Regions from separate parts of the Saccharopolyspora sp. MMCC62 genome, predicted to be linked through region 1. Evidence: riboswitches for the same ligand, from Rfam matches in the RefSeq annotation. Region 1 holds a riboswitch; the other holds the start of a gene.
The links. A riboswitch is a leader RNA that binds a small molecule or an ion and turns the genes downstream of it on or off. The one in region 1 is predicted to bind glycine.
Positions count from the first base shown of each region.

Region 2: linked by a shared signal. The riboswitch ahead of gcvP (aminomethyl-transferring glycine dehydrogenase) and the one ahead of gcvH (glycine cleavage system protein GcvH) in region 1 are both predicted to bind glycine.

Region 1 covers NZ_JBYKCM010000009.1:265,657-271,512, forward strand. Annotated here, with positions in the region: gene AC29IT_RS21865 (organic hydroperoxide resistance protein) at 1-33, opposite strand, end outside; gene AC29IT_RS21870 (MarR family winged helix-turn-helix transcriptional regulator) at 35-553, opposite strand; gene AC29IT_RS21875 (L-serine ammonia-lyase) at 972-2,324, opposite strand; gene gcvH (glycine cleavage system protein GcvH) at 2,349-2,723, opposite strand; glycine riboswitch at 2,772-2,861, opposite strand; glycine riboswitch at 2,863-2,958, opposite strand; gene ald (alanine dehydrogenase) at 3,167-4,282, shown strand; gene AC29IT_RS21890 (hypothetical protein) at 4,643-5,137, shown strand; gene AC29IT_RS21895 (ABC transporter ATP-binding protein) at 5,253-5,856, shown strand, end outside.
Region 2 covers NZ_JBYKCM010000001.1:541,711-547,566, forward strand. Annotated here, with positions in the region: gene gcvP (aminomethyl-transferring glycine dehydrogenase) at 1-1,976, opposite strand, end outside; glycine riboswitch at 2,141-2,243, opposite strand; gene AC29IT_RS02505 (MerR family transcriptional regulator) at 2,381-2,944, opposite strand; gene AC29IT_RS02510 (bifunctional nuclease family protein) at 3,273-3,749, opposite strand; gene garA (glycogen accumulation regulator GarA) at 4,255-4,713, opposite strand; gene gcvH (glycine cleavage system protein GcvH) at 4,828-5,211, opposite strand; gene clsA (cardiolipin synthase ClsA) at 5,367-5,856, opposite strand, start outside.

The DNA of each region.
Region 1 (5,856 bases):
CGCGGTCGCTTCGGCGGTGTACAACGCTGCCATCTCAGTCTCCTTGTGTCGTGGTCCCGCGCAGGAGTTCGTCGGTGATGGGGACGCCGTCGGCGACGGCGGCCCTGGCGCGGTGCGCGGCCTGGTCCACGTTGGCGGTGAGCCGCTGCAGCGTGGAGCGCAGCGCCAGCACCTCGTCGAGTTCCATGCCGCTGGCGGCGAGCACCCGATTCGGGATCTGCTCGGCGTGCTCCCGCAGCTCCCGCCCCCGCTCGGTCAGTCCGATCTCGACGGACCGCTCGTCGCGAGTGCTGCGCCGCCGGTCCACCAGTCCGCTCGCTTCGAGCCGTTTCAGCAGCGGCGACAGCGTTCCGGAGTCCAGTTTGAGCATCGTCCCGAGGTCTTTGACCGCGAGCGAGTCGTGCTCCCAGAGCACCAGCATCACCAGGTACTGCGGGTAGGTCAGCCCCAGCTCGTCGAGGAACGGCCGGTACATGTTGGTGAAGGAACGCGACGCGCTGTAGAGCGCGAAGCACACCTGCTGATCCAGTGACAGCGCCGAGTCCGCGCTCATCCCCGCCTCCTGCACGTGGTCGACACTAGCCGTGATTCGAGTTGTGCGCAACTGAGTTGTGCACTTCCTAAGTGGTCTCCGAGATCGCACCCGCGCAGCCCGGCGGAACACCACCGCCGCACTCCACCACACCGGGTACCCCACGACCCCGGACGACGCCCGAGCGTGACAGGAAGGTTCCCTTCATCGCACCGGTGGCAGAAAGGTTCCCTTCCTCGCAGCGGTCATCGCCCGGGTCGGGCCGCGGCCGTCGGTGACAGGAAGGTTCCCTTCATCCCACCCGTGACCGAAAGGTTCCCTTCCTCGCCGGAGCACCGCGGCCCGGCGTACCGGCACCTCGGTGACAGGAAGGTTCCCTTCCTCGCCCCACCCCGCGCGGCGGTGGGCGCCGGGCGGGGCGAGGCCGGAAGGGAACCGATCAGCACTCGATGACGTTGACCGCGAGCCCGCCGCGGGCGGTCTCCTTGTACTTGACCTTCATGTCGCGGCCGGTCTCCCGCATCGTCTTGATCACCTTGTCGAGGGAGACGAAGTGGCTGCCGTCGCCGCGCAGCGCCATCCGCGCGGCCGTGACGGCCTTGACGGCGGCGACGGCGTTGCGCTCGATGCACGGGATCTGCACGAGCCCGCCGATGGGATCGCAGGTGAGCCCGAGGTTGTGCTCCATCGCGATCTCGGCGGCGTTCTCCACTTGCCACGGCGTCGCCCCCATCGCCTCGGCGAGCCCGGCAGCCGCCATGGAGCAGGCCGATCCGACTTCGCCCTGGCAGCCGACTTCGGCCCCGGAGATCGACGCGTTCTCCTTGAACAGCACTCCGATGGCGCCGGCGGCGAGCAGGAACCGGAGGACGCCCTGCTCGTCGGCTCCGGGCACGAAGCGCACGTAGTAGTGCAGCACCGCGGGCACGATCCCGGCCGCACCGTTGGTGGGCGCGGTGACCACTCGGCCGCCTGCCGCGTTCTCCTCGTTGACGGCGAGCGCGAACAGGGTGAGCCACTCCATGGCGTCGTCCTGCTCGCCGAGGTGGGCCCGCAGGGCGGCGGCGCGCCGCTTCACCCGCAGCCCGCCGGGCAGTTCGCCGTCGTTGCGGCAGCCGTTGTCGACGCATTCCTGCATCACGGACCAGATGTGCAGCAGCCGGGCCCGGATGTCCTCGGCGGAGCGCCAGGACAGCTCGTTGTCGAACATGACGTCACTGATCCGGGAGCCGGCTTCGGCGACCCGGGCGAGCAGTTCGTCGCCGGTGCGGAACGGGTGGCGCACCGGGGTCTCGTCGGGCTTGATCCGGTCGGTTCCGGTGGCGTCGTCGTCGACGACGAATCCGCCGCCGACGGAGTAGAACACCGCGGACCGCAGTTCGGCGCCGCCGCCGAACGCCGTGAACCGCATCCCGTTGGGGTGCACCGGCAGCGATCTGCGCCGGTGCATCACCAGGTCGCGGTCCGCGGAGAACCGGATGTCGCGTTCGCCGGCCAGCCGCAGCCTGCCCTCGGCGCGGATGGTCTCCACCCGGTGTTCGACGGCGGCCGGGTCGACCGTCTCCGGGTCGTGCCCTTCGAGTCCGAGCAGTACCGCTGTGGGGCTGCCGTGGCCGTGCCCCGTGGCGCCGAGCGAACCGAACAGCTCGGCCTTCACCTTGTCGACCTGACCGAGCAGACCGTCGTCGTGCAACCGCGCGGTGAACATCCGCGCCGCCCGCATCGGGCCGACGGTGTGCGAACTCGACGGGCCGATGCCCACCGAGAAGAGGTCGAAGACGCTGATCGTCACAGCTCCGTCCCCCTTCGCCCCGGCCTATTCACCGCTGGTGAACTGGGCGTATTCCTGCGCGGTGAGCACAGCACCGGTCTGTTCGGCGCGCACTTCGAGCAGCCAGCCCGCGCCGAACGGATCGGAGTTGATGACCGCGGGGTCGTCGGCGGCGGCCGTGTTGACGGCGACGACTTCGCCGGTGACGGGCGCGTACAGGTCGCTGACGGACTTGGTCGATTCGAGTTCGCCGCAGGCCGCGCCGGTCTCGATGCGCTCGCCCACCTCGGGCAGTTGCACGTAGACGATGTCGCCGAGCGCTTCCGCCGCGTACGGGGTGATGCCGATGCGGACCAGGTCGCCGCGGTCGTCGAGCCACTCGTGCTCTTCGGTGTAGCGCAGCTGTTCGGGCAGGGACATGGAGGCTCCTCACCATCACGGGCACGGGTGTGCCCTGGTTCGCGGGCCTCCCCCTCTGTTTCGGGACCTGAGAGCTTCGCCGCGGGTTCGCGGCTTGCACCGTGGGTGCGGCGCCGGGGCGCGCGCTTTCCAGAGTGGCCTCGCCCGAGCGGTCATGGGTGCCTGAGAGTTTTTCGGGGAGGGTTTGCTCCTTCGGCGCCCTGCTGGTGCGCAGGGTCTCTCCCGCTCGGGTTCTGCGGCGCTGTTCGGTTGTGGTCGTGCCCGGCAACGATAAACGGGTGTCACCCGTCGCCGGCGCGCGCCCGTCCGGATCGCGGCGTGGAAGGGAACCTTCCGGTCACCGGTGGCGGAAAGGTTCCCTTCCTCGCGGTCCGGGCGGGGTGGGGGTTCGGGGCGGATGATGCGGAGTGCGGGGTCGGGCGAGGTGTCGGGAGGTGGGCCGGGTGAAGGTCGCGGTGCCGCGCGAGGTGAAGAACCACGAGTACCGGGTGGCGTGCACTCCCGCGGGCGTGCACGAGCTGGTGGCGCGCGGGCACTCGGTGTTCGTGGAGGCCGGTGCCGGGCGTGGTTCGTCGATCCCGGACGAGGACTACGCGGCGGCGGGGGCGGCGCTCGTGCCGTCGGCGGCGGACGCCTGGGCCGAGGGCGAGCTGGTGTTGAAGGTGAAGGAGCCGGTGGCGGAGGAGTTCCCGCGGCTGCGCTCGGGCCAGGTGCTGTTCACCTACCTGCACTTGGCGGCGTCGGCGGAGTTGACGAACGAGCTGCTGCGCGCCGAGGTCACGGCGATCGCCTACGAGACGGTGCAGTCGGCGGGCGGCGGGTTGCCGCTGCTGGCGCCGATGAGCGAGGTCGCGGGCAGGCTGGCCCCGCAGGTGGGCGCGCAGGCGCTGCTGACGCCGCAGGGCGGCCGCGGGGTGCTGCCCGGCGGGGTGCCGGGCGTGCCGCCGGCTCGGGTGGTGGTGATCGGCGGCGGGGTGGCCGGGTTGAACGCGGCGCGGGTGGCCGCGGGCATGGGTGCGCAGGTGGAGGTGCTGGACACCGACGTCGACCGGTTGCGGGAGATCGATGCGGCGCACCGGGGCGCGATCCGCACGGTGACGTCGAACGCGTACGCGGTGGAGTCAGCGGTGCGGTCGGCGGACCTGGTGATCGGCGCGGTGCTGGTGCCGGGGGCGAAGGCCCCGAAGCTGGTGTCGAACGAGCTGGTGTCCCGGTTGAAGCCGGGCTGCGTGCTGGTGGACGTGGCGATCGACCAGGGCGGGTGCTTCGAGGATTCGCGGCCGACGACGCATGAGGATCCGACGTTCCGGGTGCACGATGCGGTCTTCTACTGCGTGGCGAACATGCCGGGCGCGGTGCCGAACACGTCGACGCACGCGTTGACGAACGTGACGTTGCCGTACGCGTTGCGCATCGCGGATCAGGGGTGGCGAGCGGCGTGCCGGGCGGACGCGGCGCTGGCGCGCGGGTTGAACGCGCACGGCGGGTTGCTGGTGAGCGAGGCGGTGGCGGTGGCGCACGGGATGCCGCGCACGGACCCGGGTGCGGTGCTGGTCTGATCCGCAACCGCGAGACCATGTGGGACCATCCGAGACCACTTCGCGGCGAGACCGGCGAGTTTCACTCGCAGAGGTGAGAGCACCCCGATAGGGGTTAGAGGGCGGCCCGCTCGACCGGCCTGGGGGTCACCGGGAGCAGGCCGCCAGGTCCCAGTGTAGGACACGAACGCTTGATTTCCGACGTGCGGAGCGTGACGAACCCATCGGGGCCGAACCCGCCCGAAAATCCACTCGACCAGGTGAGTTCGGTGTGGTCGGCCGGGTGAACTGCCGATGGGAGTGCGCCAAGCCGCGCCGATCTGCGGCGGTGCTCGTCGCGGACGCCACGGACGTCCGCCTTCTCCGTCCCGATCGGCCGCGATGACCGTACGACGCGGGGAGTGGCACGTGGACGACGCGAAGATGCGGGAGGCCGTACTGGACCGGCTGGCCCGGCTGGAGCGGGTGGCCACCGAAGGCGGCACCGAAGAGCTGTTACCGGTCGCCAGGTCCGAACTGCACCGCCTCACCGGCGGCCTGCGCGCCCTGCTGGAGGCCCACCACCCGGACTCCGACGGGCGCTGCCCCGCCTGTTCCGGCACGGTGCGCAGCCGCAGCTGGCCGTGCGAGTCGTGGCTGCACGTGCACCGCGGCCTCATCGGCGACAGCGCGACGCCCGGCGCACCGATCGGCCGCCACGCCCCCGCCGGCGAACCGGCGCCGGACCGCGAACCGGGACCGGACACCGGGGCGCGGCAACCGACCGGTCGCTGGCCCGCCAGTGCACCCGTCCACCACCGCTCCCCCCGACCGGAGGACGGCCGACCACCGGGCTCGGACCGGCCGATCAGCCGGCCGCAGCACGGCACGGGCTGATTTCCGCACTCCCCCCTAACGGCGCGGGCCGGTCAGGCAGGATGGGACCGCCCCGCGCCCGAGCGTGATCGTTCAGCGTCGCGCGCTCGCGGGCGCCCTGCGGGGCCGAGCGACGATGGAGGAGCGTGTGCACGACGGCAGCGGCCGGATCCTGGTGCAGAACCTGAGCAAGAACTTCGGGCCGGTGAGCGCGGTCCGCGACCTCAGCTTCGCCGTCCACCCCGGGGTGGTCACGGGTTTCCTCGGCCCGAACGGTTCCGGCAAGACGACGACGCTGCGCATGGTGCTGGGGCTGGTGAACCCGACATCGGGTACCGCCACCGTCAACGGGGTGCCCTTCGCCCAGCTGCGCAACCCCGCCACCGTGGTCGGGGCGGTGCTGGAGGCGCAGAGCTTCCACCCGTCCCGCACCGCGCGCAACCACCTGCGCTGCTACTCGGCGGCGATGAACGTGCCCGACCAGCAGGTCGACCACGCGCTGGACCTCGTCGGGCTGACCGGCGCCGCGAACCGCGCGGCGGGCGGGTTCTCGCTGGGCATGCGGCAGCGGCTGGCCCTGGCCACCGCGCTGCTCGGCGACCCGCAGGTGCTGATCCTCGACGAACCGGCCAACGGGCTCGACCCGGAGGGCATCGCCTGGCTGCGCGGCTTCCTCAAGTCGTTCGCCGCATCCGGGCGCACCGTGCTCGTCTCCAGCCACCTGCTGCGCGAGATGGAGC
Region 2 (5,856 bases), on a different contig from region 1:
TAGGTGATCATGATGGCGGCGAGGTCGTCGCGGTGCTGGTCGACGACTTCGCGCAGGTGGTCGAGCTCGATGTTGCCCTGGTCGTCGCAGCGCACCACGACCACGCGGAGCCCGGCCATCACGGCGCTGGCGGCGTTGGTGCCGTGCGCGCTCGCCGGGATCAGGCACACGTCCCGCGCCGCCGCACCACGGCTGTGGTGGTAGGCGCGGATGGCCAGCAGCCCGGCGAACTCGCCCTGGCTGCCCGCGTTCGGCTGCAGGCTCACCGAGTGGTACCCGGTGATCTCGGCCAGCCAGCGCTCCAGATCGTGCACGATCTCCAGCAGGCCGGTCGCGTCCTGGGCCGGCGCGAACGGGTGGAGCTCGGCGAACTCCGGCCAGGTGATCGGTTCCATCTCCGCGGTCGCGTTGAGCTTCATCGTGCACGAGCCCAGCGGGATCATGCTGCGGTCCAGCGCCACGTCCGAGTCGGACAGGCTGCGCAGGTAGCGCAGCAGCGAGGTCTCCGAGCGGTGCGCGTGGAACACCGGGTGCGTCATGTACTCGGAGGTGCGCAGCAGCCCGGCGGGCAGCGCGTCCTCGGTCTCGGCGTCCAGCTCGTCGATGTCGGCCAGCGCGCCCCCGGCGATGCCGAAGGCCTCCGCGACCCGCACCAGCGCTTCCCGCGTGGTGGTCTCGTCGCAGCTGACACCGACGTGGTCGTCGTCGATGTGGCGCAGGTTGATGCCGCCGTCCCGCGCGGCCTGCACCACCTCGGCGGCCCGGCCGGGCACCTCGGCGACGAGGGTGTCGAAGAACGCGGCGTGCTCGATGCGCACCCCGCCGCGGCGCAGCCGCTCCGCCAGCACGGCCGCCATCCGGTGCGCCCGCTTCGCGATGGCCCGCAGCCCCGCGGGACCGTGGTAGACGCCGTACATGCCGGCCACGACGGCGAGCAGCACCTGCGCGGTGCAGATGTTGCTGGTGGCCTTCTCCCGGCGGATGTGCTGCTCGCGGGTCTGCAACGCCAGCCGGTAGGCCTGGTTCCCGTCCGCGTCGACGCTCACGCCGACCAGCCTGCCGGGCAGCTGCCGCTCGATGCCCTTGCGCACCGCCATGTAGCCGGCGTGCGGGCCGCCGAAGCCCATCGGGACGCCGAAGCGCTGCGTGGTGCCCACCACCACGTCCGCGCCCAGCTCACCGGGGGCGCGCAGCAGGGTCAGCGCGAGCAGGTCGGCGCTGACGACGACCATGCCGCCGCGCTCGTGCACCTGCTCGATGATCTCCTGCTGGTCGCGCACCGCTCCCGAGGCACCGGGGTAGGCCAGCAGCGCGCCGAAGAAGTCGCCCTCGGGCAGCGCCGAGGCGCCCGCGCTCAGGTCGGCCACCACGACCTCGATGCCCAGCGGTTCCGCCCGGGTGCGCAGCACCGCGAGGGTCTGCGGCATCACGTCGGCGTCCACCACGAACCGCGGCGACTTGGCCCGGCCCGCGCGGCGCACCAGCGTCATGCCCTCGGCGGCCGCGGTGGCCTCGTCGAGCATCGAGGAGTTCGCCACGGGCACGCCGGTCAGGTCGGCCACCATGGTCTGGAAGTTCAGCAGCGCCTCGAGCCTGCCCTGCGAGATCTCCGGCTGGTACGGCGTGTACGCGGTGTACCAGGCCGGGCTCTCCAGCACGTTGCGGCGGATCACCGGCGGCGTGATCGTCGGGTAGTAGCCGAGCCCGATCATCTCGGTGTGCGGGCTGTTGAGCCGCGCCAGGTCGCGCAGCTGCCGGAGCGCCTCGGCTTCGGTCGCCGGTTCCGGCAGGGCCAGCTGCAGGTCTCGTTCCCGGATGCCGTCGGGCACGGCCGCCTGCCCGAGCTCCTCCAGCGACCCGACGCCGATCACGTCGAGCATCCGGGCCAGTTCGGCGGGCAGCGGCCCGACATGGCGGTCGGCGAACGGAGTCCCGTGTTCCAGGGCGGCCAGCGGGATGCGGTCTTCGGTCGTCATCGCCACACCTCATTCATCGCGACGGACAGGGCGGCAGCACGTGTGCTGCTCTCCCCCTCTGTCACTGTCCGCGATGCGAACGCCTGAGAGCTTCACCCGGTCCGCGGACCGGCCTTGCACCGTCGGCGGGGAACCACGTCGGTGGTCCCGCTTTCCAGAGGTATCTCGCCCGTGCGGTCCAGCAGGCCTGAGAGGTTGTCGGGGAGGGTTTGCTCCTTCGGCGCCGCCGCTGACCAGGTCAACGGCGAACTCTCCCGCGCGGGGTCGGCGATGCTCAGCAGCTTACCCGATCCGGTGACGGCCGAACGGTGCGATCTTCATCCCGCCCGATCATCCCAACGGTCCAGGCGGGCCGCTGACGGGCGGTGATGGCCCCGGCACCCAGCGGTGCCGGGTGGCAGCGCTCAGCCGATGCGGCGGTCGCGCCTGCGGGACAGCTCGTCCCCGACCGGCTCGACGGCCTCGGCGCCGTCGGCGCGCTCGGCGGGGAACTCGTGGATGGTGCCGGTGATCTCGCGCATCGCACCGCTCACCGCGATGCCGAACACGCCCTGACCGCCCTGCAGCAGGTCCACGACCTCCTCGGCGGACGTGCACTCGTAGACCGTCGTGCCATCGCTGAACAGCGTGATCCGGGCCAGGTCCTCGACCCCGCGGTGGCGCAGGTGCTCGACGGCGACCCGGATGTTGTGCAGCGAGACCCCGGTGTCCAGCAGCCGCTTGACGACCTTGAGCACCAGGATGTCCTTGAACGAGTACAGCCGCTGCGAACCGGACCCGGCCGCGCCGCGGATGGACGGCCCGACCAGCTTGGTGCGCGCCCAGTAGTCCAGCTGCCGGTAGGTGATCCCGGCGATCTGGCACGCCGCGGGTCCGCGATAACCGACGAGCTCGTCCGGCAGCGCGGAGTCCGGGAACGGTGCCGAACCCCCTGCGGCGGCTTCCTCGCCAGGTGCTCGCTCCACCACGCCTGCCTCCCTCCGCCCGGCCCGAAGCCGGCGAACCACCGAACCCGGCTCGACGCATGATCATCGAGAACGACCACGAACGATCATGGAACCGGGGGTTTGACCTTCCCCGACCTGGAAAATCACATCGGGGCGATTCGCGCACCTCGAAGGTAAGCCCGCCCCGAGACCGGGTCAACGCGACGCGCGGAGCCGTCCCCCGACCCCGGTGTGACGCGTGCCCCGACCGGGGCCCGGCATGCGAGAAGGGCCCCTGGTGCGCGCGGCACCAGGAGCCCCTCTCGAACGACGCGGTCGGCCTGGCGGGGCCGAGCCCCGCCCGCCGCGATCAGGTGTCCGCGCCGCGGAAGTCCTCCGGCGAGACCGAGTCCAGGAATTCCCGGAACTTCTCGACCTCGTCCTCCTGCTCGTCCGGGATGATCAGCCCGGCTTCGTCCAGCACCGATTCGTCGGCGTGGATCGGCACCCCGATCCGCAACGCCAGCGCCACCGAGTCGCTCGGCCGGGCCGAGACCCGCACGTCCCCGTCGAAGATGAGCTCCGCGAAGAACGTGCCCTCCTGCAGGTCGGTGATTCGCACCTGCTCCAGGTCCCGCCCGAGGGCGCCGATGACGTCCTTGAGCAGGTCGTGGGTGAGAGGTCTGGCGGGTCGCACGCCCTGCTGCTCCAGCGCGATGGCGGTGGCCTCCACCGATCCGATCCAGATCGGCAGGTACCGCTCGCCCTCGGTCTCGCGCAGCAGCAGGATCGGCTGGTTGGCTGGTAGTTCCACTCGCACGCCGACGACGCGCATTTCGCTGCTCATCGACACATCGCCTCCTCCAGCGCGCCGAAGCGTGACATCCTTGGTCGAGGATCGCGCACCGACGCCTCTGACGCTACCCGCGATACGGCGGACACGCCGACCTCCGGCCGTCGTTCCCGCCCGGATTTTCCGCTCGGTGGACGGCTTTTCCGGCTCGTTCCGGGCCTCGCACCAGCGGGGTCGCCGGTACCGGGCCCTTCCGTTGTCCGCCCCGGGCAGGGGCGGTCTTCGACGCCGTCGCGCACCGGTTCCGCGGGCACCCGGAGGTGCTCACCGGACGCGGCTCCCGCGACTCCGACCAGGTCGGTTCCCGGGTCGGGCGCCGACCGCTCGCGACGCGAACGATGTCCCCCGTCACGATACACCGCACCGCATCCCGCAGAACCCGTTCCGGACTGCGGGAACCAGCGGCCCGGAGATCGCCTGGAACGATCACCGCCGAGAGCGATCGGGGCGGCGCCGGATCGGCGTCGCCCCGATGCGCTCGGTCCGCGGAACGTCCGCCTCAGCGGCCCTGACCGTCGATGGGACCGGTCAGGAACACCAACCGGAACTTCCCGATCTGCACCTCGTCGCCGTTGGCCAGCACCGAGGTGTCCACCGGTTCCCGGTTGACGTAGGTGCCGTTGAGGCTGCCGACGTCGACGACGACGAAGTCGTTGCCCTCTCGCCGGAACTCGGCGTGCCGACGGGACACCGTCACGTCGTCGAGGAAGATGTCGCTGTCCGGGTGGCGTCCAGCACTGGTGGTCTCGCGGTCGAGCAAGAACCGCGACCCGGCGTTCGGGCCACGCTTGACCACCAGCAGTGCAGCCCCGGCGGGCAGCGAATCGACCCCGGAGGCCGCCGGCTCCTGGGGGGCACTCTCGGTGCTCTCCGGCTCCGAGAGGAACGGCCTGAAGACCGAGGTGGTCTCCGGTGACTGCTCCGGCGGAACGCCGCCGGGCCCGTCGTTCTGGCTCACCTGAGCTCTCCTCTGCGCGGATGGGTCGTGCAAGTGGTTCAAACGTACCGTGCCGTCACAGGTCGCAGACGCGGGACTCCCACCTCACGCCGTTCGCGAACCCGAGATCAACGATCATCCCTGGTCGATGATGCCTTGGTAGTCGCTTTCGCTGAGCAGGCCGTCGAACGCGGCCGGGTCGGCGAGCTTGATCTCGATCATCCAGCCGTCGCCGAACGGATCGGAGTTGACCAGTTCCGGCTCCTGGTCGAGCTGCTCGTTGCGGGCGACGATCTCCCCCGCGATCGGGGCGTAGATGTCGGAGACGCTCTTGGTCGACTCCACCTCGCCGATGCCGCCACCGGCCTCGACGGTCTCGCCCACCTCGGGCAGCTGCACGAACACCACGTCGCCGAGCTGCTGCTGGGCGTAGTCGGTGATGCCGATGCGCACGGTGTCGTCGCCGGTGCGCCGCACCCACTCGTGCTCCTGGGTGTACTTGATCCCGTCCGGGGCCACTGGTGGTCCCGCCTTCCTCGTCGTACCTGGGCGGGGCCGGCTGCCACCGCACCCGCGCGATGATCGCCACGGACCCAGCGAGCCTAGGTCGGGGCCGCTCCCGGCCGCAAGGCGGCCGCGCGTGATCACACCCGCACCGGCCGGACCTGGACCGATCAGGTCTTGAGCGTGCGCGCGGCGCGCACCGCGGCGATCACCTGCACCAGGTACAGCACGCCCGCCCACACGTACAGCGCGCCGCCCCAGCAGGTGAAGGCGTAGGCGATCGGCCGCGCCACGCCCGCGAACGCGAAGTCCTCCTGCACGAGCAGCAGCAGCGGGAACGCGTACATCAGGCAGAACGTGGCGGCCTTGCCGAGGTAGTGCACCTCCGGCGGCTCGAACCCGTGCCAGCGCAGCACCGGCAGGCACAGGGTGAGCACCACGTCGCGGCCGATGAGCGCCGCCGCGGCCCACCACGGGATCACGTCCCGCAGCACGAAGGCGATGAGCGTGGCGACGATGTAGAGCCGGTCGGCCGCCGGGTCCAGCAGTTCGCCGACGCGGCTGTACTGGTCGAGCCAGCGGGCCAGCTTGCCGTCGAGCCAGTCGGTGGCTCCGCTGACGACCAGCACCAGCAGCGCCAGCAGGTCGGACTGCGGGCCG